One region of the Bradyrhizobium icense genome, then DNA from elsewhere that is predicted to be linked to it. Evidence: riboswitches for the same ligand, from Rfam matches in the RefSeq annotation. Region 1 holds a riboswitch; each other region holds the start of a gene.
The links. Region 1 has a riboswitch for cobalamin ahead of metE (5-methyltetrahydropteroyltriglutamate--homocysteine S-methyltransferase). Riboswitches for the same ligand answer to the same signal wherever they lie in the genome.
Positions count from the first base shown of each region.

Region 2: linked by a shared signal. The riboswitch ahead of LMTR13_RS36710 (TonB-dependent receptor) and the one ahead of metE (5-methyltetrahydropteroyltriglutamate--homocysteine S-methyltransferase) in region 1 are both predicted to bind cobalamin.
Region 3: linked by a shared signal. The riboswitch ahead of metE (5-methyltetrahydropteroyltriglutamate--homocysteine S-methyltransferase) and the one ahead of metE (5-methyltetrahydropteroyltriglutamate--homocysteine S-methyltransferase) in region 1 are both predicted to bind cobalamin.

Region 1 covers NZ_CP016428.1:5,846,525-5,848,722, forward strand. The annotation lists gene metE (5-methyltetrahydropteroyltriglutamate--homocysteine S-methyltransferase) at 1-861, opposite strand, end outside; cobalamin riboswitch at 964-1,159, opposite strand.
Region 2 covers NZ_CP016428.1:7,911,160-7,913,357, forward strand. The annotation lists gene LMTR13_RS36705 (FecCD family ABC transporter permease) at 1-461, opposite strand, end outside; cobalamin riboswitch at 607-806, shown strand; gene LMTR13_RS36710 (TonB-dependent receptor) at 920-2,198, shown strand, end outside.
Region 3 covers NZ_CP016428.1:871,618-873,815, reverse strand. The annotation lists gene LMTR13_RS04150 (ribonucleoside-diphosphate reductase subunit alpha) at 1-283, opposite strand, end outside; cobalamin riboswitch at 401-620, opposite strand; cobalamin riboswitch at 753-966, shown strand; gene metE (5-methyltetrahydropteroyltriglutamate--homocysteine S-methyltransferase) at 1,074-2,198, shown strand, end outside.

The sequences.
Region 1 (2,198 bases):
TTGCTCCGGGGCGCGGACCAGGTCGATGTGAAGGCCCGCGACCGGCAACGTCAAAGCGGTTTCCAGGTTGTCGCCGATCGTTCCAAAATAGGTAGCGAGCATGATCTTGAGGTCGGGAACCTTCTTGGCCAGGTGGGCGTAGGTCCGGCGCAGCGCGTCGCGTGTGGCATCATCGAGGTCCAGGACCAGACATGGCTCGTCCAGCTGCACCCACTCGGCGCCCCTTAGGGTGAGTTCGCGGAGAACATCTATATAGACCGGCAGCAGCCTATCGAGGAGCAACAGCGGATCGAATGCAGGATCGGCGCTCTTGCCGAGCTTCAGAAAGGTGACCGGACCAACCAGCACCGGGCGCGTCTGACAACCCAGGCTTTTCGCTTCTTCATACTCCTCGATCGGCTTGCGAGAGGAAAGCGTGAAGGTCTGGTCCTTGTGATATTCCGGCACCATGTAGTGATAATTGGTGTCGAACCATTTGGTCATCTCCTGCGCTGCCGCGCCGTGCTCGGCGTGACCGCCATTCGCATCATGGTCATCGCGCTGTGCGCCCCGTGCCATCGCGAAGTAGGTCTTGAGCGAAACAGGGCCTGCGCTCCAACCGTAAATTTCCGGAATGGCACCGACCATCACGCTGGTATCGAGCACATGGTCATAAAGCGAGAAGTCATTTGAAGGAATAAGGGTTACGCCGAGCGATTTCTGCCGCGCCCAGTTGGCGGCGCGAAGCGCAGCCGCAGCCTCAAGAAGCTGCGTTTCGTCAGACTTTCCGGCCCAATAGCTCTCGAGCGCGAGTTTGAGTTCGCGGCGCGGACCGATGCGCGGCGTGCCGAGGGTAGCGACAGGAATCGAGAGAAGAGACATAGCTTCAACCCCATGTTGGGAGCAAAGGCCATGGCGGACGCGTGCAGAAAAAGCCGCCGAAGCGGCAACTGCTTGGCGCACCACCGGGACACCCCGCCCGTGGACGAATATGTTGTCGGGCCAGGTCTCCTGGCTCGCGGGTCGTCGCTGCTGTCCGGCCTTCCCAAAGCCGCGCGGCTTCAGTGACTTCTATTGGACAGCGGCTCGCCGCTTACAGTTGCGGGGGCAGCGCCGGCATCGCACCGGCTTCCCTCTTAGCTCCGGATCAATCCGGAGAACCTCGACATCTCCGATTACCTGCAAGAGGACCGTTCCGTCAACCTCTCGATAATTACCTGTGAGGTTCTCGGGAGCGATCGTCTGGACAACGGAGGCATCTAGCGCCTCGTCGTCGTGCGGCCCGATCCTCGCATAGAGTTCGGTGCGCGTCTGGATTCGATCGACAATCTTGTGGGTGCCGCGGTCGCGCGATCGCAGCTTACAGATCTTCCTGCGCCTTGTTCGCCACCCGCAGCGCAGGACACCGGCCAGATCACCATTGAATAATTACCTCGAATTCTGCCGCCGCAAAGCAACGGCGTCTTGCCGAAGGCCGTCATGTTGGCGAGCAGCGGCACGCCCGGCATCCGCTCGGCAAAGGCACGAACATTTCCGCGGTGTTGAGCGCGCCGGGAAAATCGGTAGGCGCCCGCCTCCAACTCTGCACGCGCTTATGTGCTGTATCGCGAGGCACACCCATATCTTGCCGAAACTACTGTCGCATCGCCGTACCCATGCGGTGACGTAGCCATTGCCCGATGGTGGCCAACTGCGCGCATATCTTCCCCTGCATCCGCTCCGCGACCACCTAGGCCAAAAACGCCCGTTCAGGCATGACTGCCGCATCACCTTCCAGGCCCTTGCTTGAAAGTTACCGGCAACCCCGATCTCGCGGCCTTCGAGCGGCATGTCATCCATTCCGTCGTCTGGGACTTGAACCGTCCACCGTCGCACTCCGAAACGACCATTCTGCCCGCGCCATATTCCGCGTAACGCTTCGTCAGTTGCAGGCCTTGGAGCAGACATCGGCAGTGCTTGCGGCTTGGCTGTCGGCCTGGGACCAGCTCGGTCCGGCGGACGCCGACGACCCATCGATGCGCTACATTGACATTCCTATCGGCCTGTAGCTGCTCAAGATTCTGAACTCGCAGTGTACGTTACGTACAGACCATAATAGATCACCGAAACCCGTGATGAGGGTCGCCGAGATGACCATCCCGCCTGAACAACGAAGGGAAACGGTGACCTCCCTAGGCATCCGGGCTTATCGCGGTAGACCGACCGATACGTTGAGCTGC
Region 2 (2,198 bases), 2.1 Mb from region 1:
AACCCCGCATTGCGCCCGGCGATCGAGAGCAGCACGAACACCGAACCGAACGCCGCAACGATCGCTGCGACCGGCAGCGCATAGGAACGCACATCGGCCAGCCCGAGCGCGATCACCAGCACCGCGCCGAATGCGGCCGATTGCGGCGCGCCGAACAGCGAGGGCGAGGCCAGCGGATTACGCAGCAAACCCTGCAGCGCCGCGCCCGACAGCCCGAGGATGGCACCGATCGCCAGCGCCAGAAGCGTGCGCGGCAGGCGGATTTCCCGCACGATCACCTGCGCCACCTCGCCGCCGCCGCCGAACAGCGCTTCCGCCACGGCAAGCGGCGACAGCCGCACCGGCCCTATGCCGAGCGAGATCAGCATCAGGAGCACAACGAGGGCGGCAAGCGCCGCGGTCGCGCCGATCCGGCGGCGCGCGGCGCCCTCATTGGTCAGGGCTACGGCTTCAACACTCATCGATCGTCCTAAAGCAGGTTTACCCGCCCCGGTACAGGCGGCGGGCAAGGGACCTCAGGCAGTGCTCATGCGGCAAAAATAGCGCACTCGTCCAGTGAGGATCGCCGGACGCCCCGGGGCGCATTGACTCGGACTTTGTCAAACTTCTACCATAGTTCCCGACGGTTCCCGTTCTGGGGATCAAAAGGGAATGCGGTGCGGGGAAATCCCCCAATTCCGCGGCTGCCCCCGCAACTGTAAGCGGCGAATCCTTCGTCATAAGCCACTGGGCATCTCGGTCCTGGGAAGGCGACGATGGGGTAACGACCCGCGAGCCAGGAGACCTGCCGTCAGCCGTGGTCACACGCGAAGATGTCGGTCGGGGAGTACAGACATTAGCTTCACCTAAGCTGCTCTAAGCACATGGTGAGACTTGGTTCGCTGTGACGTGCCACTGACGTCATACCGAGGTCTGAACCATGTCTTCCACCAATACAGCCACGCGGCGCCGCCGCTTTTGGCTCGCCTCCAGTTTTCTCGTTCCCATCGTGTCGCTCGGCATTTCCGGCGCGCACGCGCAGGCGCCGTCGTCCGAACAGTTGCCGCCGATCGAGATCATTTCGCCTACCGACCCGAACCGAACTCGCGCAAAACCGACCTACGATGAAGGATCAACCTCGCGCCGCGTCGTGCCGGCAGCCGCGCCGTCGACCGGCAGGCGGCCCGCATCCGGGACGCGCTCGAACGTCGCAGCGCAAAGTGCTTCTCAGGGTGCGGGCGGAAACGGCCGGCAGTTCTCCGGCATCGTCGGCACCTCGGCGACCGTGATCACTGCAGAGGAGATCGCGAATTCGCCGGCCCAGACGCTGTCCGAGATCATCGCGCAGACGCCCGGCGTACAACTGCAATCGCTCTATGGCGGCGTGAACGGCGCGAAAACGACGGTCGATCTGCGCGGGTTCGGCGCGTTCGCCACCGCCAACAGCCTCGTCCTGATCAATGGCCGCAGGCTCAACGATATCGACATGGCCGGCGTCGATCTCTCGACCATTCCGCTCACTTCGATCGAGCGCATCGAAATCACCCGCGGCAACAGCGGCGCGGTGCTCTACGGCGACAACGCGGTCGGCGGCGTCGTCAACATCGTCCTGAAGAACGGCGTCGGCGGCCCGCCGGTCACGATCCGCAGCGAAGCCGGCGTCGGCTCGTTCAATCAACGGCTTGCGAATATCTCGGCCGCGACCAACTACGGACCTTGGTCGACGTCCTTCTACGGCAACGCCATCAAGTCTGACGGTTACCGGGTCAACAACGCCCTCGATCAACGCAACGGGGTCGGCAATCTCAATTATACCACACCGGACCTCAAGGCCTTCCTTACGGTGACCGGTGACGACCAGAAGCTCGGTTTCCCGGGCGGACGTACCGTCGATCCCTCAATCGGACTCAATCAACTCGTCACCGATCGCAGGGGCACCAATACGCCGTTCGACTACGGCAACCAGCAGGGCGCCAGCGCAACCACCGGCTTTACCAAGACAATCATGAACGGCGTCGATCTGATCGTCGACGGCGGCGTTCGGAAGAAGGATACGCAAAGCGGTTTCTTCGGCGCGGTGCCGTTTGCCTCGCCACTTCCGAGCTTCTCCTCGACCTATAACGACGCATCATTGCAGACCTGGTCGATCACGCCGCGACTGAGCGTCAAGAATTCGATCTTCGGAATTCCCTCCCAGATCCTGACCGGCATCGACTATT
Region 3 (2,198 bases), 3.3 Mb from region 1:
AGGTGCGGCCCTCGCTCATCCGGCGCGACAGCGCGCCGACGACTTCGGCGGTCAGTAGCTCGACGATTTCATGCACGCGGCGGGAGGCGGCGGCGCCATGCCCCTCGACCGCGAGGAACGCCTTGGTCATCGCGACCGAAATCTTGCTCGCGTCGAATTTCGAAATCGTGCCGTTGCGGCGGATCACCTGCATTGGCGGCTGCGCTCCCGATGCGGCGAGCGATTCGGGGCGCAGTTGGATGAATGGAGCGGCGCTGGCTTCGCGATCGAGAGAGAGTGACATCAAGAGACCCCGTGATGGTGTTGGGGCCGGATGTCATGAGGACGCTACAGCTTTTAGCCCACGCGAAAACGCGGGGCATGAATCTGCAAGCGCCGCCGGGACACCCCGCCCGTGGACGTTTTCTTCGGTGTCGCGGCAGGTCTCCTGGCTTGCAGGTCGCCGTTGTCCCCGTGTCTTCCCAATGCGATGCCGCATCAGTGACGTAAGATTCGGGAGCAACTCACTGCTTACAGTTGCGGGGGCAGCGCCGGATTTTCGCGGCTTTCGCGCGATACACCGGCTTCCCTCTTAGCCACCATGTGTTGGGCCATGGCGGACCGTGACGGCTATATCTCGTGTTATTCGCATCCGGCTGTCAATGGGGCGAGCGGGCGATGTGCAAGAATTTCAACGACGGAACCCCGGGGCTGTGAACAACGATGACAACGCGCCGGTGATGTCGCCGAGTTGACGCGCCTGCCGCGTTGCCGATAAGTGGACCTGTCGTGGTTCTTCGGGAGACGTTCTTCCGAAGCTAAGAGGGAAGCCGGTGCGGCCGAAAAGCCAAAGCCGGAGCTGCCCCCGCAACTGTAAGCGGCGAGCCGCTGTCCAACAAAGTCACTGAGACCTCACGAGGTTTCGGGAAGGCCGGACAGCAGCATTGACCCGCGAGCCAGGAGACCTGCCTCGACAACATACACGTCCTCGGGCGGGGTGTCCCGGTGGTGCGGTTGCGATTCCGCGCGCGTTGCCGTAGCGGAATCCAGACGTGTCACTTCGGCCTTTGCCCCCAACTTTTGGGGTTAAGCCAATGTCTACTTCCACCATCTCCACTTCTTCACTTCCGGTTGCCTCCCTCGGCACGCCGCGCATCGGTCCGCGCCGCGAGCTGAAATTCGCGCTGGAGAGTTTCTGGTCGGGCGCGTCAGACGAGAAGGCGCTGATCGAGACCGGCGTCGGGCTTCGCGCCGCCAACTGGGCGCGCCAGAAAAAGTTCGGCGTCAACGTGATCCCGTCGAACGATTTCTCGTTCTACGACCAGATGCTCGACACGTCCGTGATGGTTGGTGCGATTCCGGAAATCTATCGCTGGAACGGCGGCCCGGTCCCGCTCGCGACATATTTTGCAATGGCCCGCGGCGCGCAAGGCAAGGCACATGAGGCGAGCTGCAGCCACGCCCATCACGGGCAGGACGCCGCGCACGGCGTGCCGGCGCTGGAAATGACAAAATGGTTCGACACCAATTACCACTTCATGGTGCCCGAACTGGCGAAGGATCAGCAGTTCACCCTCGCCTCGCGCAAGCCGATCGAGGAATACGAGGAAGCGAAAGCGCTGGGCTATCAGACCCGCCCCGTGCTGGTCGGCCCCGTCACGTTTCTCAAACTCGCCAAGAGCAAGGATGCCGGTTTCAATCCGCTGTCCCTGCTTGATCGCTTGCTGCCGGTCTACATCGAGGTGCTGCGCGAACTTGCCTACCGCGGCGCGGAATGGGTTCAGATCGACGAGCCGTGTCTCGTGCTCGACCTCGATATCGTCGCCCAGCAGGCGCTGCATTATGCCTATGCGGAGATCGCGAGCGCAGTGCCGCAGCTCAAGGTCATGCTGGCGACCTATTTTGGCGGGCTGGGCGCCAACCGCGATACCGCGCTGTCCCTTCCCGTTGCCGGCCTGCATCTCGACCTCGTGCGCGCGCCAGAACAGATCGACGAGCTTACCGGCTTTCCTGATGACCGCGTGCTGTCGCTCGGCCTCATCGATGGTCGTAACATCTGGCGCGCGGATTTGAGCCGGCTTCTCGACCGGCTCGAGCCCGTGATTGCCGAGCTTGGCAAGCATCGCGTGCAGATCGCCCCCTCCTGTTCGCTACTGCATGTCCCGATCGATCTGGCTCTGGAGACCGGGCTCGATCCCGAAATCAAGAGCTGGCTGGCG